3 regions of the Streptomyces sp. NPDC041108 genome follow, and region 1 is predicted to be linked to each of the others. Evidence: riboswitches for the same ligand, from Rfam matches in the RefSeq annotation. Region 1 holds a riboswitch; each other region holds the start of a gene.
What was found. Region 1 has a riboswitch for cyclic di-AMP ahead of ACZ6BB_RS00430 (M23 family metallopeptidase). Riboswitches for the same ligand answer to the same signal wherever they lie in the genome.

Region 1 (7,840 bases):
GCACTGCGCTCACACCGGCCCCGCCACCGACGCCACCGTCTTGCCCAGGGACACGCCCGAGCCGTCGCGGCGCGGGTCCATCTCCGGGAGGTCGGCCGGGGTGCCGTTCTTCTGCGCGGCGCGGGCCGGGGCCGGTCCCGCCCAGGCGACCGAGAGGCAGTCCTCGCCCTTGAGGAACCGCTGGCAGCGGACGCCGCCCGTGGCGCGGCCCTTACGGGGGTACTGGTCGAACGGGGTGAGCTTGGCGGTGGTCTGGACGGAGTCGTCGAGGGTGCCGCGGGAGCCCGCCACCGTGAAGACGACCGCGTCGACGGCCGGGTCGACGGCGGTGAAGGAGATGACCTTCGCCCCCTCGGTGAGCTTGATGCCGGCCATACCGCCGGCCGGGCGGCCCTGCGGGCGGACCTGTGCGGCCTGGTAGCGCAGCAGTTGGGCGTCGTCCGTGATGAAGATCAGGTCCTCCTCGCCCGTGCGCAGCTCGACGGCACCGACGATCCGGTCGCCCTCCCTGAGCGTGATGACCTCCAGTTCCTCCTTGTTGGACGGGTAGTCGGGGACCACGCGCTTGACGACACCCTGCTCGGTGCCGATGGCCAGCCCGGGCGAGGACTCGTCGAGCGTCATCAGACAGATGACCGTCTCGCCGTCCTGGAGGGTGAGGAACTCCGCGAGCGGGGCGCCGCCCGACAGGTTGGGGGCCGCCGAGGTGTCCGGCAGCTGCGGCAGATCGACCACGTTCAGGCGCAGCAGGCGGCCGGTGGAGGTCACCGCGCCCACCTCGCCCCGGGCCGTCGCCGGGACCGCCGAGACGATGACGTCGTGCTTGGTCCGCTTGCCGTCCTCGTCCGCCGCGAAGGGCTCGGCGCTCGCCGTCCGGGCCAGCAGACCCGTCGACGACAGCAGCACCCGGCACGGGTCGTCCGCCACCTGCAGCGGGACCGCGGCCACCTGGGTGCCCGAGGACTCCAGCAGCACCGTACGGCGCTCGGTGCCGAACTTCTTCGCCACGGCGGCGAGTTCGCCGGAGACCAGCTTGCGCAGCTCCGCGTCCGACTCCAGGATGCGGGTCAGCTCGGCGATCTCGGTGTTGAGCTTCTCCTTCTCGGACTCCAGCTCGATGCGGTCGAACCGGGTGAGGCGGCGCAGCGGGGTGTCCAGGATGTACTGCGTCTGGATGTCCGACAGGGCGAAGCGCTCGATCAGGCGCTCCTTGGCCTGGGCGGAGTTGTCGCTGGAGCGGATCAGCCGGATGACCTCGTCGATGTCCACCAGCGCGGTGAGCAGGCCCTCGACCAGGTGCAGACGGTCGCGCCTCTTGCCGCGGCGGAACTCCGAGCGGCGCCGGACGACCTCGAAGCGGTGGTCGAGGTAGACCTCCAGCAGCTCCTTCAGGCCCAGGGTGAGGGGCTGGCCGTCGACCAGGGCCACGTTGTTGATGCCGAAGGACTCCTCCATCGGCGTCAGCTTGTAGAGCTGCTCCAGGACGGCCTCCGGCACGAAGCCGTTCTTGATCTCGATGACCAGGCGCAGGCCGTGGGCGCGGTCGGTGAGGTCCTTGACGTCGGCGATGCCCTGCAGCTTCTTCGCCCCGACCAGGTCCTTGATCTTGGCGATCACCTTCTCCGGGCCGACGGTGAACGGCAGTTCGGTGACGATCAGGCCCTTGCGGCGGGCCGTGACGTTGTCCACCGCCACCGTGGCGCGGATCTTGAAGGTGCCGCGGCCCGTCGCGTACGCGTCCCTGATGCCGGTGAGACCGACGATCCGGCCGCCGGTGGGCAGGTCGGGGCCGGGGACGTGCTTCATCAGCGTGTCGAGGTCGGCGTTCGGGTACCGGATGAGGTGGCGGGCGGCCGCGATGACCTCGCCCAGGTTGTGCGGCGGCATGTTGGTGGCCATACCGACGGCGATGCCGGACGCGCCGTTGACCAGCAGGTTGGGGAAGGCGGCGGGCAGGGCCACCGGCTCCTGCTCCTGGCCGTCGTAGTTCGGGGAGAAGTCGACCGTGTTCTCCTCGATCGACTCCGTCATCAGGCTGGTCGCGTCGGCCATACGGCACTCGGTGTACCGCATGGCGGCCGGCGGGTCGTCGTTGCCCAGCGAGCCGAAGTTGCCGTGGCCGTCGACCAGGGGGAGCCGCATGGAGAAGGGCTGGGCGAGGCGCACCAGGGCGTCGTAGATCGAGGAGTCGCCGTGCGGGTGCAACTTACCCATGACCTCGCCGACGACGCGGGCGCACTTCACATAGCCGCGGTCGGGGCGCAGGCCCATCTCGTTCATCTGGTAGACGATCCGGCGGTGCACCGGCTTCAGGCCGTCGCGGGCGTCGGGCAGGGCTCGGGAGTAGATGACCGAGTACGCGTACTCCAGGAAGGAGCCCTGCATCTCGTCGACGACGTCGATGTCGAGGATCCGCTCCTCGAACGCGTCGTCGGGCGGCGGGGTCTTCGTGCTGCGGCGGGCCATCGCTGCCGGCTCCTCTTTTTCTGGTCGCTCACCTACGGGGCGCTCACGTCTCCGGCTCACTCTCGGCGAGACGTGAACGGGATCTGACGCGCACCATTGTGGACTGCCGCACTGACAACCCCGACACGACCCGGCGCCGACCGCCGGGCACGGCCTCGGGGGACGGCCTCGGGGGACCGCCACGTCAACAGCGTGCGCCGACCTTAACCACAGACCGCGGGCCGCAACCCCGGTCTCGCTCTCGGCGTACGGCGCCCGGGAACTTCTCCGGGCGTCCGCGCGCTTGCATACAGTGGCGGGACCGGCAGGAAACAGCGGTTTCCGCGACGATTTCCACGACGGACACGACCGCGGATCCCGCGCACACAGCACAGCGATCGAAGGGACGTATCGCCCATGGGTCACACGGCCACAGCCGAGGCCGGCTCCGAAGGCCTGACAGTGAGGGAGCACCGCCTGGACAACGGCCTGCGCGTGGTGCTCTCCGAGGACCACCTGACCCCGGTCGCCGCGGTGTGCCTCTGGTACGACGTCGGTTCGCGCCACGAGGTCGCGGGCCGTACAGGCCTCGCCCACCTCTTCGAGCACCTGATGTTCCAGGGCTCGGGCCAGGTGAAGGACAACGGCCACTTCGAGCTGGTCCAGGGCGCGGGCGGTTCGCTGAACGGCACCACCAGCTGGGAGCGCACCAACTACTTCGAGACCATGCCCACCCACCAGCTGGAGCTGGCGCTGTGGCTGGAGGCGGACCGCATGGGCAGCCTGCTGCTCGCGCTCGACCAGAAGAACCTGGACAACCAGCGGGCGGTCGTCAAGAACGAGCGCCGCCAGCGGTACGACAACGTGCCCTACGGCACCGCCTTCGAGAAGATCTTCCGCCTGGCCTACCCCGAGGGACACCCCTACCGGCACACGCCGATCGGCTCGATGGACGACCTGGAGGCCGCGAGCCTGGAGGACGCCCAGCAGTTCTTCCGGACCTACTACGCGCCCAACAACGCCGTCCTGTCGATCGTCGGCGACATCGACCCGGAGCAGACCCTCGCCTGGGTGGAGAAGTACTTCGGCTCGATCCCCGCGTACGACGGCAAGCCCGCGCCCCGCGACGGCGCGCTGCCCGACGTCATGGGTGAGCAGCTGCGCGAGGTGGTCGAGGAGAACGTGCCCGCGCGCGCGTTGATGGCCGCCTACCGGCTGCCGGAGGACGGCACGCGCGCGTGCGACGCGGCCGACCTGGCCCTCACCATTCTCGGCGGCGGCGAGTCCTCCCGCCTCTACAACCGGCTCGTGCGCCGTGACCGTACGGCCGTGACGGCCGGGTTCGGCCTGCTGCGGCTGGCCGGCGCGCCCTCCATGGCGTGGATGGACGTCAAGACCTCCGGCGACGTCGAGGTGCCGGTCATCGAGGCGGCCGTCGACGAGGAGCTCGCCCGGTTCGCCGCGGAGGGCCCCACGGCGGAGGAGATGGAGCGCGCCCAGGCCCAGTTGGAGCGCGAGTGGCTGGACCGGCTCGGCACGGTCGCGGGCCGCGCCGACGAACTGTGCCGCTACGCGGTCCTGTTCGGCGACCCGAAGCTCGCCCTCACCGCCGTCGACCGGGTCCTGGAGGTGACGGCCGACGAGGTCCAGGAGGTCGCCAAGGCCCGCCTGAGGCCCGACAACCGCGCGGTGCTCGTGTACGAGCCCGTGGCCGGTGACGAGGCCGCCGAAGAGGAGGCCGCCGCGACGGAGGCCGCCGAGACCACCGACGAGAACGAGGAGTCGGCGAAGTGACCGAGCTCGCGAGCATGGACTTCCACCCGCAGCCCCAGGCCGGCGACGCCCGCCCCTGGGCGTTCCCGGCGCCCGAGCGCGGCACCCTGGCCAACGGCCTGACCGTGCTGCACTGCCACCGCCCCGGCCAGCAGGTCGTCGCCGTCGAGGTCGTCCTCGACGCGCCCCTGGACGCCGAGCCGGCCGGTCTCGACGGTGTCGCCACCATCATGACCAGGGCGTTCTCCGAGGGCACCGACAAGCACACGGCCGAGGAGTTCGCGGCCGAGCTGGAGCGCTGCGGCGCCACCCTCGACTCGCACGCCGACCACCCCGGCGTACGCCTGTCCCTGGAAGTGCCCGTGTCGCGGCTGGAGAAGGCCCTGGGGCTGCTCGCGGACGCCCTGCGGGCCCCCGCGTTCGACGACGGCGAGATCGAGCGTCTGGTGGCCAACCGGCTCGACGAGATCCCGCACGAGACGGCCAACCCGGGCCGGCGGGCCGCCAAGGAGCTCTCCCGGCAGCTGTTCCCGGCCACGTCACGCATGTCGCGGCCCCGCCAGGGCACCGAGGAGACCGTGGAGGGCATCGACTCCGCGGCCGTGCGGGCCTTCTACGAGCGGCACGTGCGCCCCGCGACGGCCACCGCCGTGGTCGTCGGCGACCTCACCGGGGTCGACCTCGGCACGCTGCTCGGGGAGACCCTGGGCGCCTGGACCGGCTCCCCGGCCAAGCCCAGCGTCGTACCGGCGGTGAGCGCCGACGACACCGGGCGCGTGATCATCGTGGACCGTCCCGGCTCCGTGCAGACCCAGTTGCTCATCGGCCGGGTGGGCGCCGACCGGCACGACCGGGTGTGGCCGGCCCAGGTGCTCGGCACCTACTGCCTCGGTGGCACCCTCACCTCCCGCCTGGACCGCGTCCTGCGGGAGGAGAAGGGCTACACCTACGGCGTGCGCGCGTTCGGCCAGGTGCTGCGCTCCGGCCCGGACGGCTCGGGCACGGCGATGCTGGCCATCAGCGGCTCCGTCGACACGCCCAACACCGGTCCGGCGCTCGACGACCTGTGGACGGTGCTGCGGACCCTCGCCGCCGAGGGGCTGACCGACGCCGAGCGCGATGTCGCCGTGCAGAACCTCGTCGGGGTCGCCCCCCTCAAGTTCGAGACGGCCGCCGCCGTGGCGGGCACGCTGGCCGACCAGGTCGAGCAGTACCTGCCGGACGACTACCAGTCGACGCTGTACCGCCAACTCGCCGCCACGGGCACGGTGGAGGCCACCGCGGCCGTCGTGAACGCCTTCCCGGTGGACCGCCTCGTGACCGTCCTCGTCGGGGACGCCGCGCAGATCGAGGCGCCGGTCAGGGCCCTCGGAATCGGCGAAGTCACCGTCGTACCGGCCGAGTAGGAAACGGGCAGAAGGACACGCACGAGTGAGGCCCTGGTGACGGAAGAGTCACCAGGGCCCACGTTTGTCCGTTTGATGGCGGAGGTTGCGTGTCTGACCTGTGGCGTAGCTAACAAATCCTGTGATCCGTTTGTTATTTCGAAGACGGCCCACTTAGCGTCAGTCCGGCTGTTCGTCAGATGTTCGCCGCAGCCGCGGCACCGGACAGTCATCGCCGAGTCCCCGAGGCGCGAGCCTGGGGAGCCGGGGACCCACCGAAGTCCCTGGGGTGAATCGGGTGCCCTTCGCGAGCGACGCGAAACGGGGGGCAGCCGTAGGAGACCTTCCTGCTCCGAACCCGTCAGCTAACCCGGTAGGCGAGAAGGAAGGAAAGGACCAGCCACTTCATGGCGTTCACCCGCGCCCCTGGGAAGCACCGCCGTCCCGGCCGTGTGCAGCGCACGACCACGAGGAACGTGGGCGTCGCCGCTCTCACCACCACCGGTGTCATCGGCACCCTGGCCGGCCCCGCGCTCGCCGCGGAGGAGCCCGCCGTCGAGCAGACCGGCCTGAACCAGGTCATCGTCCTCGGTGACACGGTCGCCGACCAGGTCGACGCACAGGCCGCCGCCCAGCAGCAGGCCGCCGAGGTGGCCGAGGTCAAGAAGAAGGCGCAGGAGGAGGCCCGCAAGGCCGCCGCCGAGAAGGCCGAGCAGGAACGTGCCGCCGCCAAGGAGCGCGAGGAGATCAAGGCCCGCGCCGCCCGCGCGGCCGAGCGCGAGCGCCTCAACACCTATGTCTCGCCCATCAGCGGCTCCTACATCTCCACCGGCTACAAAACCGGCGGCGCCGTCTGGTCCTCCGGCAGCCACACCGGCGTCGACTTCCACGCCGCCACCGGCACGGCCGTCCTGGCGGTCGGCTCCGGCACCGTCGTGGAGGCGGGCTGGGGCGGCGCGTACGGCAACAACATCGTCATCCGCATGACCGACGGCACGTACACCCAGTACGGCCACCTGTCGTCCATCGGCGTCTCCGTCGGCCAGACGGTCACCCCCGGCCAGCAGATCGGCCTCTCCGGGGCGACCGGCAACGTCACCGGCCCGCACCTGCACTTCGAGGCCCGCACGACGGCCGAGTACGGCTCGGACATCGACCCCGTCTCCTACCTGCGCTCGCACGGTGTGAACGTCTGACAGCTCGCTCCACGCTTCCGAAAGCCCCGGCTCATCGAGCCGGGGCTTTCCGCGTCGTGCGAACCTCTTGCGGCGCACCTCCTGTCCAAAAAATATCCCTGGATTCCGGCCCGCCATCGGAAATTCGGTCCCGCTGCAATAGAGTCACTGGAACACACGTCAATCATCGACGTTTCACGGGGATTAAGGCGGAGGTCGGTCATGCGTATTCCGGCGCATTCGGTATGCACGGCGATCCGAGACGACATCGTCGCGGGTGTCTACGAGCGCGGCGGCCGCCTCACCGAGGAACTGCTCGCCCGCCGGTACGGCGTCAGTCGGGTCCCCGTGCGCGAGGCGCTGCGCACGCTGGAGGCCGAGGGCTTCGTGGTGACCCGGCGCCACGCGGGCGCGTGCGTCGCCGAGCCGACCGAGCAGGAGGCCGCCGACCTGCTGGAGATGCGCATGCTGCTGGAGCCGCTGGGCGCCGCAAGGGCCGCCCAGCGACGCACGGAGGCGCACCTCAAGGTGTTGCGCGGCCTCGTCAGGCTGGGCCAGGAGCGGGCCAGGAGGGGCACCAGCGAGGATCTGCGCTCCCTGGGCGGCTGGTTCCACGAGACGCTCGCACAGGCGTCCGGCAGCCCCGCCCTGACCTCGACACTCGCCCAGCTGCGGCACAAGATCGCCTGGATGTACGCGGTCGAGGCGCCCGCCGACCCGGTGGAGTCCTGGGCGGAGCACGGCGGCATCGTGGACGCCGTCGCGCGCGGGGACAGCGACCGGGCTCGCACCATCACGTCACTGCACACCGAGCGGGCCACCGCCGCGCACCGGTTCCGATTTCCGGGCGGGGCCGGCGGGACCGATCGGCCGGACCGTGTGAGGACTTCGCAACACCCCGTAAACACGCCGAGCCTGCGGCATTAACACGGAAGCCGTATACAAAGGGACAGGAATTCTGCGGGGCATTATTTCTGCTGCCCGAGAACGGAAAAAGAACGAAAAGGCGAAGGGCCCGCCCGATAAATCGGACGAGCCCTCGACATGTGTACGGCCGGCCTT
Region 2 (7,840 bases), 960 kb from region 1:
GGCCGTCGAGACCGCGCTGAAGTTCGCCCGGTACGCCACCGGCAGGCCACGGGTCCTCTACTGCGACCACGCCTTCCACGGACTCACCACCGGCTCGCTCTCCGTCAACGGCGAGGACGGCTTCCGGGACGGCTTCGCACCACTGCTGCCCGACACGGCCCTGCCGCTCGGCGACCTCGACGCGCTGGCCAGGGAGCTGAAGAAGGGCGATGTGGCCGCCCTCGTCGTCGAGCCCGTCCAGGGCAAGGGCGTGCACGAGGCGCCGCCCGGCTATCTGCGCGCCGCCCAGGAACTGCTGCACCGGCACAGGGCGCTGCTGATCGTCGACGAGGTGCAGACCGGGCTAGGGCGGACCGGGGACTTCTACGCCCACCAGCACGAGACCGGGGTCGAGCCCGATCTGGTGTGCGTGGCGAAGGCGCTCTCCGGCGGCTATGTGCCGGTCGGCGCCACCCTCGGCAAGGAGTGGATCTTCAAGAAGGTCTACTCGTCCATGGACCGCGTGCTCGTGCACTCGGCGAGCTTCGGCTCCAACGCCCAGGCAATGGCCGCCGGCCTCGCCGTCCTCTCCGTCATGGAGAACGAGCGGATCGTGGCGAACGCCCGGGCCACGGGCGAGCTGCTGAAAGCCCGGCTCTCGGCGCTGGTCGACAAGTACGAGCTGCTCAGCGACGTACGCGGCCGGGGACTGATGATCGGCATCGAGTTCGGCAGGCCCAGATCACTGAAGCTGCGCAGCCGCTGGACGATGCTCCAGGCGGCCCGCAAGGGGCTGTTCGCCCAGATGGTCGTCGTACCGCTGCTGCGACGGCACCGCATCCTCACCCAGGTCTCCGGCGACCATCTGGAGGTGATCAAGCTGATCCCGCCCCTGATCGTCGGGGAGCGGGAGGTGGACCGCTTCGTCGAGGCGTTCACCGAGGTCATGGACGACGCGCACAGCGGCGGCGGACTCATGTGGGACTTCGGCAGGACGCTGGTGAAACAGGCGGTGGCCAACCGCTAGAGAGGGGCCGGGTGGAGGTGCGGTCCGGTGAAGGTGCGGGCCGGGTGGAGGGGCTGCCGGTGTCGGGGGCGGCTCTTTGCCTCTGAGGCAAGGGATTTGCCGCTGAGGCAAAACTCCGGCTGAATGGAGGCATGAGCCCCTCCGAGGGTACGCACCCTCCCGAGCCCCCGGCGGACGAGGCGCTGCCCGCCGTCGCACCGCAGCTGCGGGCCCTGCGCCGCCGGGCCTCCCTCACGCTGGAGGCCGCGGCCCGCGCCGCCGGCCTCTCGCCCGCGCACCTCTCCCGACTGGAGACCGGTCGGCGTCAGCCCTCGCTGCCGATGCTGCTCACCCTGGCCCGCGTCTACGGCACGACGGTCTCGGAGCTGCTCGGTGAGACCGTCGCCGAGCGGGACGCCGTGCTGCGCGCCGGCGACACCGAGCCCACCCGGGCCGGCGGCTGGACGTACTGGCAGGCGGGCGCGCCCGGGCGCGGGATGCAGGCGCTGCGTGTCCATGTGCCGCACGGCTCGCAGGGCGACATCGTGCGGGTGCATCCCGGGGAGGAGTGGCTCTACGTCGTGACCGGGCGGCTGCGCCTGCGTCTCGGCGACACCGCGCATCTGCTCACGCCCGGTGACAGCGCCCACTTCGACTCGCTGACCCCGCACCGCATCGCCGCCGCCGACCAGGACGGCGCCGACCTCCTGTTCGTCCACACCCTGCTGCAGAGCCCGGCCGCCGCGCTGTGCCTGGGGCCGATCACTCCCGGAGAGACGCCATGACCGACCTGGAAGAGAAGTTCCCCCGTGCCCTGTGGGTGCGGCTGATCATCTACATCGCGGTCGGCCATGTCTTCGCGGCCTTCATCTATCTGCTGTTCGAACTGGGCGCCCGGCAGTAGCCGCTCGCCCGGTCCTAGTCGAGCAGACGCTCGCGCAGCCGCTCGCGGGTCCGCGGGGTCACCTTCAGACCCTGCTCCAGATACGTGTCGACATCGCCCCAGGTCTCCTCAAGGGTGTCGAGGGCCGCTTGGAGGTATTCGGCGCGAGCGTCGAAGAGAGGGCTCAGCAGCTCCATGATCTCCGGGGACCAGGCACTCTTGGAGGTGCTGCTGCGGTGCACCTTGTAGCGGCGGTGCTTGGCGTTCGACTCCAGGTAGTCGGTGACGACGGCCTCGCGCTCGACACCGAGGGCGAGAAGCGTGACGGCGACGGAGAGCCCCGCGCGGTCCTTGCCCGCCGCGCAGTGCATCAGTGCGGGCACACTGTCCTCGGCCAGAGCGTGCAGCACGCGGGAGTGCTCGGGCGTACGCTCCTTGATCATCTTCCGGTAGGAGGCGATCATCCGGCCGGCCGCCCTGCCGTCCCCCAACAGCGCGCGCAGCTGGTCCAGGTCGCCGTCGCGGACCATCTTCCAGAACTCGGCACCGTCCGCCGGGTCGCTCAGCGGCAGGTTCACATTGAGCACGCCGGGGAGCGTGACGTCCGGCCCCTCCAGCTTCTGGTCGGCCGCGTTGCGGAAGTCGAAGACGGTGTGCAGGCCCAGGGACGCGAGGAACGCCACGTCCTCGTCGGTGGCGTGCGCGAGGTGCCCGCTGCGGAACAGGACTCCGTGACGCACGCGGCGGCCGTCCACCGTCGGCAGACCCCCCACATCACGGAAGTTGCGCACTCCGGTCAGCTCGGGCTCGGTCGACGGGATCTGCTGCGTCACGGGGGCTCCCTCCCATCCGGCCGTCGGCGGCAATCGCCGGCGGGCACGCACTCCGCACTGAGGCGCGCCCTCGACGATACGACATGGGTGCATGGCCCCATGAGTTGTCCACAGGGGGTGCGGCGCACTCGTCCGCGGTTGTCCACAGGCCCCGTCGAGCACGCGGACCGACCTGCGATGATGTTTCCGCCTGATCGCACCTGATCGAATCTGTGGGGGCTTGATGTTGGACATCGGCGCAGACGGCCGGACCTGGATTCTCACCGGGCCCAGGAGCAGTTATGCCCTGCGGCTCACGGAGGACGGCGAGCTGCTGCATCTGCACTGGGGGCCGCGGATCGCGCTGGCCGACGCCGAGGAGCTGGCCGCCCGGCAGCGGTTGCCGTACTGGCCGTTCGAGGCCCCGGTCGACGGACACGAGGAGTACCCCGTCGAGGGCGGTCCCCGTTTCACCCGGCCCGCCCTGTCCGTGCGCACGGACGAGCGGCGCGGCACCGAGTGGACCTTCCGGGAGCACGAGGCCGAAGGCGACGAGCTGCGGCTGCGGTTCGCCGACGGCGGGCTCGGGATCACGCTGCACTACCGGCTGCGCGGCGACGTGATCGAGCGCTGGGTGACCCTGGTCAACGACGGGCCGGCGGTGGAGCTGCTGCGGGCGGACTCGGCGACCTGGACGCTGCCGACACGCGCGGAGGAGACCTGGCGGCTGTCCCAGCTGCACGGACGGTGGGCGGCCGAGTCCCGTCTCGTGCGAAGCGACCTCACCTACGGCGAGAAGGTCATCGGCAGTCGGCGCGGCCACACCGGGCACCAGCACCTGCCCTGGGTCGCCCTGGACACCGACGCCACCGAGGAACGCGGCGAGGTCTACGGCTGCGCCCTCGGCTGGTCGGGGTCCTGGCGGATCGCGGTCGCCCAGCTGCCGGACGCGCGTGTGCAGATCACCGGTGGCGCCGGGTACGACGAGTCCGGTCTGCTGCGGCTGGGGACGGGGGAGACGTTCACCACGCCCGTCTTCGCCGGACTGTGGAGCGACGGCGGCCACGGCGGGGCGAGCCGCGCCTGGCACGCGTACCAGCGGACGTACGTCATCCCGGACGCGGACCAGGACCGGCCGGTCCTCTTCAACTCCTGGGAGGCCACCGAGTTCGACATCTCCGAGGAGCAGCAGGGCGCGCTCGCGCGGCGTGCGGCGGCCATCGGGGTGGAGCTGTTCGTCGTGGACGACGGCTGGTTCGGGGCGCGGACGAGCGACCGGGCCGGCCTCGGTGACTGGACGCCCAATCCGGACCGCTTCCCGAAGGGGCTCAAGCCCCTCGCCGACTATGTGCACGCCCTCGGCATGCAGTTCGGTATCTGGGTCGAGCCCGAGATGGTCAACCCTGACAGCGAGCTGTACCGGGCGCATCCCGAATGGGTCCAGTTCCAACCGGGACGAAAGCGGACGGAGCTGCGTAATCAGCTCGTCCTCAACCTCGCGCGCGAGGACGTCCAGGAATACCTCTGGGAGAAACTGGACGCGCTCTTGTCCAGCGCGTCGATCGACTACGTGAAGTGGGACTTCAACCGCTGCTTCACGGATGCCGGCTGGCCCGGCGAGCCGTACCCGCAGAAGCTGTGGGTCGAGCACGTGCACGCCTACTACGCCCTGCTGGACCGGCTGCGGGCCGCGCACCCGGGGGTGGCCTTCGAGTCGTGCTCCGGAGGCGGCGGCCGGATCGACCTCGGGGTGATGGCCCGGACGGACCAGGTCTGGACGTCGGACAACACCGACCCGCTCGACCGGCTCGCCATCCAGCACGGCTTCAGCCAGATCCACCCGGCCCGGACCATGGCCGCGTGGGTCACCGACAGCCCGAACAACCAGCTCAACGGTCGCGTCAGCTCGCTGCGGTTCCGCTTCGTCAGTGCCATGGCGGGTGTGCTCGGGGTCGGTGGCGACCTCACCGAGTGGACCGAGGAGGAGCTGGCCGAGGCGGGGGAGTGGGTCGAGCTGTACAAGCAGATCCGGCCCGTCGTGCAGCGCGGTGATCTCCACCGGTTGCGGCCGCCGACGGGTGGGCTGAGCGCCGTGCAGTACGTCCACGGTGGCGAGGTCGTGGTCCTGGCCTGGCTCCAGGCCCAGCACTACGGCGAGCCGCCCGCCCCGCTCCGGCTGCGCGGGCTGGACCCGACAGAAACGTACGAGTGCCGCGAAACGGGCGAAGTGCATCGAGGGGCCGTGCTGTTGCATCACGGGCTGTCGACGGGGCTGCGCGGTGACTTCGATGCGACAGTTATCCGCCTGCGTCGCACTTGAGCGATCTGTCCGAAATGCAGCCTTAATTCCAACAAGCCCTGGAATAAAGCCTACTGGCACGTAGGGGCGTGAGCAGCGTCATATTCGTGACGTTCCGCTGTCGCCATGTGCACGTAATTCGTGCACGTTTCCAGGGCGGTTGGGAAATGGGCAGGACCAGTCTTTTACGGAGCGTGAGGGTGGATTGATGTAAGGATCAGGTAGGAAGGCACACAGGAAGTCCCAATGGTTGTCTCTGTGGGCACAAGTCGCTTACGTTCTGCGTCAATCCGGACGGACGCCCAATCCTGCCGCCGACCGGAGCCGCACACCGAACCGATCCACGGCAGGAGCGGGGGACCCACAGGAATCACCGCCTGTTCCGGTCTCCGGAAAAGGCTAGGGGTCAAGCCGTGCGCGAGCACGGCCGGACATCTCCAGTCCGCACCCGACAGCTCACCTCGCAGGCGCCGGAGAGGAATTCGCCATGCCCGCGAAGGGTAAGCACCGCCGTCCCAAGTCCCAGCGTTTCACCCGCTCGATCGCCGCCGCCGGGACCGGTGGTGCGGCGCTCGCACTGCCGCTGATCGGAGCCGCCGGCGCCCAGGCCGCCACCCCGGCGACCGCCGTGTCGGGTGTGTCCGAGAAGACGGCCACCATCGCCACCGAGCAGGCCGTGGCCGAGGCCGGTGCGCGGATCGCGCAGGCGGAGAAGTCCGCCCAGGCCGAGAGGACCGCCACCAAGAAGACGGCCAAGACCTACTCGGTGAAGGTCGGCGACTACCTCGCGAAGATCGCGGACGAGCAGGACGTCGAGGGAGGCTGGAAGCGCCTCTACTCGGACAACCGCGCGGCGATCGGCTCCGACCCGTCGCTGATCCACCCGGGGCTGAAGCTGTCCATCGGCGGGCAGGCCGCGGGCGGTACCTCGCAGTCGTCGAAGCCGCAGCTGTCGCAGTCGTCGAAGGCCGCCGAGTCGTCCGAGTCGTCGAAGTCCTCCGGCCCCTCGAAGCAGGAGTCCAAGGACACCCAGGCGTCGACCTCCACGTCGAACGGCCAGTCCTCGTCGGCCAACGGCTCCGGGTTCAGCCTGCCCATCCAGGGCGCCACCGTCGGCACCGCGTACAAGACCGCCGGCAGCATGTGGTCCAGCGGCTACCACACGGGCGTCGACTTCGTGGCCCCGACCGGCACCGCCCTCAAGGCCGTGGGCGCGGGCACCGTCGTCTCCGCCGGTTGGGGCGGCGCGTACGGCAACCAGGTCGTCATCAAGCTGGCCGACGGCTACTACGCCCAGTACGCCCACCTTTCCTCGATCTCCGTCTCCGCGGGGCAGTCCGTGAGCGGCGGTCAGCAGATCGGTCTCTCGGGCGCGACCGGCAACGTCACCGGGCCGCACCTGCACTTCGAGATCCGCACCACCCCCTCCTACGGCTCGGACCTCGACCCGCTGGCCTACCTCCGCTCCAAGGGCGTCAGCGTCTGAGGCTCCGCTCCTCGGTGATGTCGAAGGCCGGTCCCGCTCCGCCGGGGCCGGCCTTCGGCGTCGCGGTCCCGTACGGCGATCGCGTGTTGCGCCGTGTGTTGCGGTCGCGTGGCATGGCCGGCCGAAGCCTCGACAGGGGGTGGACGGGGCGACACAGTGATCTCCGTAAGCGCTTTCTACGCGGGCCCGTGCCCCGTGGCGCGTCGTCGACGGACAGGAGTGTCATGACCACCCGTAGAGCTTTCGGGGTTCTCGCGGCCGGTGCGGCCCTCGCGGCACTCGGCCCGGCCGGGACGGCGACCGCGCACACGCCCCGGCGCCGGGGCGGGCTGATCGCCGCCGACGACTTCCGGCACGGACTCGGGCACTGGGCGGTGGAGTTGGAGCGTGGCGGTGAGGTCACGGCCTCGCGGGGTGTGCTGGAGGTCGACGTGCCGGCCGGGGCCACGGTCTGGTTCCGGCGGCGGCTGGAAGGGCCGTACGCCGTCGAGTACACGGCCACTCCGGTCTCGGCGGGCGGGGCCAACGACCGGGTCTCCGACCTCAACAACTTCTGGAACGCCGTCGACGTGCGCTCGCCCGGTGATCTGTTCGCCACCCCGCGTGCGGGCGCGCTCGCCGAGTACGACCACCTGAAGACGTACTACGTCGGGTACGGCGCCAACACGAACACGACGACCCGCCTGCGCCGGTACATCGGTGAGCCGGGTGTGCGGCCGCTGATCCACGACTACACCGAGCCGCTGCTCGTCGCCAACGCGCCGCATCATGTGCGGATCGTGTCCGACGGGTCGAAGGTCCAGTGGTGGAACAACGGTCGGCTGGTGTTCGACTACGTGGATCCCGCGCCGTACACGCGTGGGCATTTCGCCTTCCGTACCACCTGGAGCCATTTCCGGATCGAGGACTTCCGGGTGTGGAGGTTGCGCGGTCGCCCTTGAGCGGCGGCGAGGGGGAGCGGGCTCGGGGACGGTGGGGTGCCGCCACCCCGACCTGCGGTATTCCGGGTTGACCAACACTTGATGCGTGGTCTATCTCACCGTCCGTCAAGCCCTTATTACGGTCGCGTAGGTCACATACGAAGGTGAATCATGGGCCGATGTGGCAGACGATTCGAATGACAGCAGAACGATGATCGGGTCGTACGTGGCGCTGGGGGACAGCTTCACCGAGGGCGTCGGCGATCCCGGGCCCGACGGGCGGTTCGTCGGCTGGGCCGACCGGTTCGCGGTGCTCCTCGCGGACCGGGTGCCCGAGGGCGACTTCGACTACTCCAACCTGGCCGTGCGGGGAAAGCTCCTCGACCAGATCGTGGCGGACCAGGTGCCGAGGGCACTTGAACTCGCGCCGGATCTCATCTCCTTCTGCGCGGGCG
Region 3 (7,840 bases), on a different contig from region 1:
ACGAGATGGGCGACGGCACGACGCCTGGTGTGAGGGGGTGGCGGGGGCCGGAGCCGGTGCCGGTGCCTTTGCCGGAGCCCGCGCCGGAGGGGTGGTCGGTGGTGGCAGGTAGGTCGAGGCGGCGTGGCTCTCGCTGATCAAGCCGATTCTGCCCGAGCCGGTTCTGCCCGAGCCGGTTCTGCCCAGCCGGTCCTGCCCAAGCCGGGCCGTCACCGCCCGGCCGGACGAAGGCCGGCCGAGCCACCGAGGGCGGCGGGGCGGGCGCTCAGCCCTCGGCTTCCTGGAAGCCGCTCGACCCCGCCCACCGGGGCCGGCGGCTGCCGAGCCTAGCCCCGCCCCCCACTGCCCGCGCCTCAGCCCCGCCCCCACTGCCAGTACCTCCCGCCCCGGCCCCCGCCCTGCCTCCCGCCATCCGGAGGCGTCCTGGCCGGAGGCGCCCGGTCGGGGTCAGGCCACCCGCGTGGCCCCCGCGAAGGGCATCTCGTCAAGGGGGGCCACGCGTACCGGGGCCGAAGGGTTGGGCGCGTGGATCATCTGGCCGTTGCCGATGTAGATGCCCACATGGCTGATGCCGGAGTAGAAGAAGACGAGGTCGCCCGGGCGGAGTTCGGAACGGGAGACCCGACGGCCGGCGTTGATCTGGGAGTAGGTGGTGCGGGGGAGGGAGATGCCCGCGGCGCGGTAGGCCGCCAGGGTGAGACCGGAGCAGTCGAAGGCGTGCGGACCGGTGGCGCCCCAGACGTAGGGGCTGCCGAGTTTGGAGTAGGCGTAGGAGACGGCTGCGGCGGCGCGGGAGTCGGGGGCGTCGGCGGTGGCGGAGGCCGGGGAGACCGGACCGGTGAGGTCGCGCCGGGGCGAGAAGGAGGAGCGGGAGGTATGTCCCATGGTGCCGCCGGAGGTGCCGAACCGTGCCCGGTCCTCGGTGGTGAGCCGGCCGAGCAGCTGCCGTGCGTCGGACAGCTTCGAGGTGACGGTCTTCTTGTGCCGCTTCAGCTCGGTCTGGCGGGTCTTGAGTGTGCCCAGTTCGACCCGGGCGGCCCCGCGCAGCCGTTCGATCTCCAGCAGCTGCTTCCGGACGCTGGCCACGTCCGCCGACTGTCGGCTGCCGACCCGCTCGGCGAGGGCGGCGCCGTCCAGGTACTGGTCCGGGTCGGCGGAGAGCGCGAGCTGCCACGAGGGGTCGATGCCCCCGCGTCGGTACTGCGCCGCCGCCAGTGAACCCAGCTCGTCCCGTGCCGAGTTGAGCCGCTCGGTGCGGCGGGCGGCCTGGTCGCGCAGCTCTTCGAGGTTCTCCTGCGCCGTGTCGGCCTTCTCCTTCGCGCCGTTGTACTTCTCGGTGGCGACCTCGGCCTCTTGGAACAGCTTGTTCACTTTCGCCCTGACCTGGTCGGGCGTGAGCTGCGGGTCGGCGTGCCCGGTGCCGTCGAAACCGGTCGCCGTCGCCGCGCCCGCGAGGGCGAAGGTCGCGGCCGTGCGGACCGTATGGCCGCCGAGTGAGCGCTGTCTGGGCTTGCGGTGCGCTGCCACGTGGAGTCCATGTCCTCTCCGTACGACCGCCGTCCGCGGTACGGACATCGTCTGTCCGTACGGACCGCCTGGGGGGAGCGGTGGCACGTCCGGCGGCGGCCCGCCCAGGGGGGAGCGGGACGCCGCCGGACCTTCTCGGCGGTGGTGTCCGACTGCCGCCCCTGGCCGGGCGGCGGTGGGGAGCCGGTCACCTGAGGGAGGACGCTAAACCTGGGCGTGAGGGCACGGTAACGCGTTGTACGGAAGTGGCGCGCACCGACCGCGAGGTGACCGTATGTGACCGTGATCCCACCCTGGCGCCGCCGCCTTCACGCTGAGCGATGACCGATACGGTCATTTCGGACCACTCGGCGCCACGGCGGTGCTATGCGGCGCATATATGCAAGATCAGTTCTCCGTGTGACGGCACCGGGGCCGCGGAGCCGTCGCGTCCCATGGCCCGGTGGCCCCCGCGCCCGGCCGGCCGAGGGCTCCTCATTAGGCTCCGCGCATGGACGTACTCATCCACCTCGTCGTCGCGCTCCACATCATCGGCATCGCCTCGCTCCTGGGTGGCTTCCTCACCCAGATGAAGGCCATGGGGCAGGGCACCGCCCGCTTCGTGCCCGCCATGCTCCACGGCGCCCTCACCATGCTCGTCACCGGCGTGCTTCTCGTCGGCCTCAACCAGGCCGACGACCAGCCCGTCGACAACATCAAGATCGGCGTCAAGCTCGCCCTGCTGGTCGTCATCCTGGGGCTGGTCTATGTGAAGCGGGACGAGGAGAAGGTGGAGAAGCCGCTGTTCGGCCTGGTGGGGGCGCTGACCATCGCGAACGTGTTCATCGCGGTGCTCTGGACCTGACGGTCCGCGCCCCCCGGCGAACCCTGCCGCTACGCCGGCCGCACCACGCTGTGCACCGACGACTCGCCGTCGTAGAAGACCGACTCCTCGCGGACGTACGTGCCCGGCTTCGGGGCGTGGATCATCATGCCGTTGCCGATGTAGAGGCCGACGTGGCCGATGTTGTCGTAGAAGAAGACGAGGTCGCCGGGCCTGGCGTCGGCGAGGGGGACCGTGGTGCCGGCGGCGGCCTGGTCGTAGGTGGTGCGGGGGAGGTCGACGCCGGCGGCCTTCCAGGCGGCCTGGGTGAGGCCGGAGCAGTCGTAGGACCCGGGGCCGGTGGCGCCCCAGACGTACGGCTTGCCGATCTGCGCGCGGGCGAAGGCGATGGCCTTGGCGGCCTTCGTGGCGTACGTGGAGTCCTCGGCCGGGGCGGTGGTCCCCGGGATGGCGCCGGTGGACGTCCCCGTGCCGGTGGAGGCGTCCTCCGGGGTCCCTTCCGCCCCTCCTCGGCCTGTCCAGGAGTCCTGGCCGCCCTGGAGGCTCTGGGCTTCTCGGGACTCCTGGGGCGCCGCCTGCTGCCGCGCGAGTTCCTCCGCCTTGCGGTCGGCCTCCTCCCGCTCGCGCTGCTCGATCGCGGCGAGCCGGGCCTTCTCCTCGGCGGTGAGGGTGGACAGCAGTTCGCGGGCCTGGGCGAGCTTCGCCTGGACCTTGGCCTTGCTGGCCTTGAGGGCGTTCTGTGACTCGGTGAGCTGTCCGAGGCTGTCGCTCGCCTCCTGGCGCTGCTCCGCCGCCTCGGCCTGGTCGCTCGCATACGCGTCGACGGCTTCCTTCTGACGGTCCGTCAACCGGTCCATCAGCTGGTTCTGGTCGAAGTAGTCCTGCGGGTTGTCCGCCAGCAGCAGCGACGCCCGGTCGGGGGCCGCCGCGCCCGTGCGGTACTGGGCCGCGGCGAAGGAACCCAGTTCCTCACGCGTCTCGTTGAGCTTCTCCTGGCGCTTGGCGACGGCTTCGAGGAGGGTCTCGACCTGCCTCTTCTGCTTGGTCGTCTTCTCCTTGGCCGCGTTGTAGGTCTCGGTCGCCGAGCCGGCCTGGCGGTAGAGGTCGCCGACCTTCTTCTCGACTTCCTCCAGGCTCGGCTTGTCGTCGGCGGAGGGCGCGGCCGTGGCCGTGGCCGTCTGGGAGAGCAGGGCCACGGAGGTGAGGGCTGCGGTGGCGAGAGCGGGGGTGCGTATGCCCGCGCGCGTTCCGGCCGGACCCGGCTTGCGGTGCGGCGCCATGGTTCGGCGTCTCCTTCCGTAGTCCGCCTACCGAGTTAGCTGTCGGGTTCGGGCGCAAGCTTCGGAAGGTTTGCCCTACGGCCCTTGCCGCGTGCGGCGGTCGGGCCGATTCACCCCGGAGAACGGTGGGTCCCCGGCTCCGGCTGCCCCGATGGGCGCACCGGACTCGGCGGAGGTCGTGCGGCCCGGCGACGTTCGCCGGTTGGGTCGTACGGCCCAGAAGAAAAAGCTAACCAACTCGTGTGGTCCGTGTGAAGGTTGATGTTCGATATGCCCGATACGTTTTCGTGACCTTAGCCTCTTCTGTGCGGCAAGCGGTACGCTCGATCGCTCACCGTCGCACCTCGGTCGCGGTACGTGGCGCTGCGGGCCGGTACGTGGCGGACGCGGACTTCCCGGGGCGGCCTCCCGCTGTCAGTGCGGGCGCCTAGACTCGGAGAGCGATGAGCAGCCTCTTTGACGACAGCTTCCTGGCGGACCTCCAGGCCCCCCGCGGCCACGCGGAGGAGCCCCCGCCGCCGCCCGAGGACGATCACGTACCGGAGCCGCTTCCGGACGATCTGTTCGGCGGGAAGTTCGACGTGCCTCCGGACCGGGACGCGTACTACCGCGACGGCGCCCCCCGCCCCGCGCTCGACGCGGCGGCGCTCCTGGACGGGCTGAACGACAACCAGCGCGCGGCCGTGGTCCACGCGGGCTCGCCCCTGCTCATCGTGGCCGGCGCCGGCTCCGGCAAGACCCGGGTGCTCACCCACCGCATCGCGCACCTGCTCGGCGAGCGGCAGGTCCACCCGGGCCAGATCCTCGCGATCACCTTCACCAACAAGGCCGCCGGCGAGATGAAGGAGCGCGTCGAGCAGCTCGTCGGCCCGCGCGCGAACGCGATGTGGGTCATGACCTTCCACAGCGCGTGCGTCCGGATCCTGCGGCGCGAGTCCAAGAAACTCGGCTTCACGTCCTCCTTCTCGATCTACGACGCCGCCGACAGCAAGCGCCTGATGGCGCTCGTCTGCCGTGATCTGGACCTCGACCCGAAGCGCTTCCCGCCCAAGTCCTTCAGCGCCAAGATCTCGAACCTGAAGAACGAGCTGATCGACGAGGAGGACTTCGCCGCCCAGGCCACCGACGGCTTCGAGAAGACCCTCGCCCAGGCGTACGCGATGTACCAGTCGCGACTCCGCGAGGCCAACGCGCTCGACTTCGACGACCTGATCATGACGACGGTCAATCTGCTCCGTGCCTTCCCGGACGTCGCCGAGCACTACCGCCGCCGCTTCCGGCATGTCCTCGTCGACGAGTACCAGGACACCAACCACGCACAGTACGCCCTGGTCAGAGAGCTGGTCGGCACCTCCGAGCACCCCGTGGACGTACCACCGGCCGAGTGGGACGTACCGCCCGCCGAGCTCTGCGTCGTGGGTGACGCCGACCAGTCGATCTACGCCTTCCGCGGCGCGACCATCCGCAACATCCTCCAGTTCGAGGAGGACTACCCGGACGCGACGACGATCCTGCTGGAGCAGAACTACCGCTCCACCCAGACGATCCTGAGCGCGGCCAACGCGGTCATCGAGCGCAACGAGTCCCGCCGTCCGAAGAACCTGTGGACCAACGCGGGCGCGGGCGCGCAGATCACCGGATATGTCGCCGACACCGAGCACGACGAGGCCCAGTTCGTCGCCGACGAGATAGACCGGCTCACGGACGCGGGCGACGCGAAGGCCGGCGACGTCGCGGTCTTCTACCGCACGAACGCCCAGTCCCGTGTCTTCGAAGAGGTGTTCATCCGCGTCGGCCTGCCCTACAAGGTCGTCGGCGGCGTCCGCTTCTACGAGCGCAAGGAGGTCCGGGACGTCCTCGCGTACCTGCGTGTCCTCGCCAACCCGGAGGACTCCGTCCCGCTGCGCCGCATCCTCAACGTGCCCAAGCGCGGCATCGGCGACCGCGCGGAGGCGATGATCGACGCCCTGTCGCAGCGCGAGAAGATCAGCTTCCCGCAGGCGCTGAAGCGCGTCGACGAGGCCTACGGCATGGCGGCCCGGTCGACCAACGCGGTCAAGCGGTTCAACACGCTGATGGAGGAGCTGCGAACGGTCGTCGAGTCCGGCGCCGGACCGGCGACCATCCTGGAGGCGGTCCTCGAACGGACCGGCTATCTGGCCGAGTTGCAGGCGTCCACCGACCCCCAGGACGAGACCCGCATCGAGAACCTCCAGGAACTCGCCGCCGTCGCCCTGGAGTTCGAGCAGGAGTCCGGGGCCGCGGAAAACGAGGGTGAGGCGGGGGCCGCGAACCCTGCCGGGCTCCCCGCCTTCCTGGAGCGGGTGGCACTGGTGGCCGACTCCGACCAGATCCCGGACGAGGAGGAGGACGGCTCGGGCGTCATCACGCTCATGACCCTCCACACCGCCAAGGGCCTGGAGTTCCCCGTCGTCTTCCTCACCGGCATGGAGGACGGCGTCTTCCCGCACATGCGCGCCCTCGGCCAGACCAAGGAACTGGAGGAGGAGCGCCGCCTCGCGTACGTCGGGATCACCCGCGCGCGGGAACGGCTCTACCTCACCCGCTCCTCGCTACGCAGCGCCTGGGGCCAGCCGTCGTACAACCCGCCGTCCCGCTTCCTGGAGGAGATCCCGGCGACACATCTGGAGTGGAAGCGCACGGGTGCCTCCACGCCGGTGTCCTCGGGGCGGGCCTCCGGGATCGCGTCCTCGCTGTCCTCGTCCCGTTCCCGTTCCTCGGCCTCGGGGGCGTCCGGCTTCGCGACCCGCCGCGGCAACGAGAAGCCGGTGGTCTCGCTCGCCGTGGGCGACCGCGTCACCCACGACCAGTTCGGCCTCGGCACGGTCGTCGGCGTCGGGGGCTCGGGCGCGAACGCGGAGGCGACGATCGACTTCGGCGACACCAAGCCGAAGCGGCTGCTGCTGCGGTACGCACCGGTGGAGAAGCTGTAGCGGGGATCGGGTTCGCCACCCTGTGAGACACCTCGGGCCCCTGCGTCAGCAGGGGCCCGGTCTTCGTTGGTGTTGTCCGTGACGGTCACCGCCACGGCATCCGTCAGGTCGGGTCCAGCCCGTGGCTGCGCAGCCACGGCAGGGGGTCGATGGCGGAGCCGCCCGCCGGGTGGACCTCGAAGTGCAGGTGCGGGCCGGTCGAGTTGCCCGAGTTTCCGGAGTAGGCGATGGTGTCGCCGGCCTTGACGGTCGTACCGGAGGCGACCTTGTACGTGGAGAGGTGGCAGTACCAGGTCTCGGTGCCGTCCTTGGCGGTGACGATGACCATGTTGCCGTAGGCGGGGTTCCACTGGGTGCGCACGGTGCCGTCGGTCGCCGCCATCACCGGCGTGCCGTACGAGACCGGGAAGTCGATGCCGGTGTGCAGGGACATCCAGTTGACGCCGGACTGCCCGTAGTACGCGCTCAGTCCGCGCTGGGAGACCGGCAGCGCGAACTTGGGCCGCAGCCGTTCCTTGCGGGCCGCGTCGGCCGCCGCCTTCTTCTGCTCCAGCTCCTGCTGCGCCTTGAGGTCGATGCGCTCCTGCGTCCGGCTCGCCCGGTCGGCGAAGTCGTCCGCCTCGGCGGAGAGGCTCTCCAGCTGGGTGTCGAGCTGGTTGTTGGCGGTGGACGGCTTCACGGCGGTGGCGTCCGACTTGACCGACGCCGTCGTCTCCGCGTCGTCCGACGTGGCGCCGACGGAGGCCGCCGCGATCCCCGCGACCCCCATGACACAGGCCGACGGAACGGCCACGGTCAGCAGGGCGGAACGTTTGGCCGGAGGCTTCCGGCGCGATCGGGAGGCCGCGCGCGTGGCCGCCCTGCCGGGGCCGGCACTCCTCGTCTCCGCCGGGGTGACCTCCTCCTCGTCGTCGAGGAGCGCGACGCGGTCCGCGTCGTCGGTCTCGAACTCGTCGTCCTCGGAGGGGTGTTCGTCCTGGTCGTACGGGGCGATCTGCTCGAAGGTCGCGGTCGCCTGCTGGTGGAAGTCCGCGGCCTCGGCCGCGAGGTCCACCACTACGGTCTGCGGGTGCTCGTGGGCCTCGTACGACTCGGAGGAGGCGCCGCCGTGTTCGTACGACTCCGCGGCGGGGCCCTCGTGCTCGTCGCCGGCCGGGGTGCCGTCGCTGTTCCACTGCGTGGCGTCGAACGCGCCCGTGTCGAAGTGCTGGGTGCCGACCCACTGCTGGGTCTGGTCGGAGTGCCCCGACTGACCC

Region 2: linked by a shared signal. The riboswitch ahead of ACZ6BB_RS04535 (M23 family metallopeptidase) and the one ahead of ACZ6BB_RS00430 (M23 family metallopeptidase) in region 1 are both predicted to bind cyclic di-AMP.
Region 3: linked by a shared signal. The riboswitch ahead of ACZ6BB_RS12330 (C40 family peptidase) and the one ahead of ACZ6BB_RS00430 (M23 family metallopeptidase) in region 1 are both predicted to bind cyclic di-AMP.

Annotation. Positions count from the first base shown of each region.
Region 1 covers NZ_JBVIYK010000001.1:107,480-115,319, forward strand. The annotation lists gene ACZ6BB_RS00415 (DNA gyrase/topoisomerase IV subunit A) at 10-2,466, opposite strand; gene ACZ6BB_RS00420 (M16 family metallopeptidase) at 2,908-4,239, shown strand; gene ACZ6BB_RS00425 (M16 family metallopeptidase) at 4,236-5,624, shown strand; cyclic di-AMP (ydaO/yuaA leader) riboswitch at 5,827-5,997, shown strand; gene ACZ6BB_RS00430 (M23 family metallopeptidase) at 6,011-6,799, shown strand; gene ACZ6BB_RS00435 (GntR family transcriptional regulator) at 7,001-7,705, shown strand.
Region 2 covers NZ_JBVIYK010000001.1:1,063,874-1,071,713, forward strand. The annotation lists gene ACZ6BB_RS04510 (aspartate aminotransferase family protein) at 1-1,006, shown strand, start outside; gene ACZ6BB_RS04515 (helix-turn-helix domain-containing protein) at 1,138-1,770, shown strand; gene ACZ6BB_RS04520 (DUF6126 family protein) at 1,767-1,889, shown strand; gene ACZ6BB_RS04525 (tyrosine-protein phosphatase) at 1,904-2,701, opposite strand; gene ACZ6BB_RS04530 (alpha-galactosidase) at 2,925-5,000, shown strand; cyclic di-AMP (ydaO/yuaA leader) riboswitch at 5,306-5,462, shown strand; gene ACZ6BB_RS04535 (M23 family metallopeptidase) at 5,467-6,465, shown strand; gene ACZ6BB_RS04540 (DUF6250 domain-containing protein) at 6,690-7,406, shown strand; gene ACZ6BB_RS04545 (SGNH/GDSL hydrolase family protein) at 7,597-7,840, shown strand, end outside.
Region 3 covers NZ_JBVIYK010000003.1:629,145-636,984, reverse strand. The annotation lists gene ACZ6BB_RS12345 (LuxR C-terminal-related transcriptional regulator) at 1-33, shown strand, start outside; gene ACZ6BB_RS12340 (C40 family peptidase) at 448-1,527, opposite strand; gene ACZ6BB_RS12335 (hypothetical protein) at 2,018-2,371, shown strand; gene ACZ6BB_RS12330 (C40 family peptidase) at 2,401-3,630, opposite strand; cyclic di-AMP (ydaO/yuaA leader) riboswitch at 3,640-3,812, opposite strand; gene pcrA (DNA helicase PcrA) at 4,074-6,584, shown strand; gene ACZ6BB_RS12320 (M23 family metallopeptidase) at 6,688-7,840, opposite strand, start outside.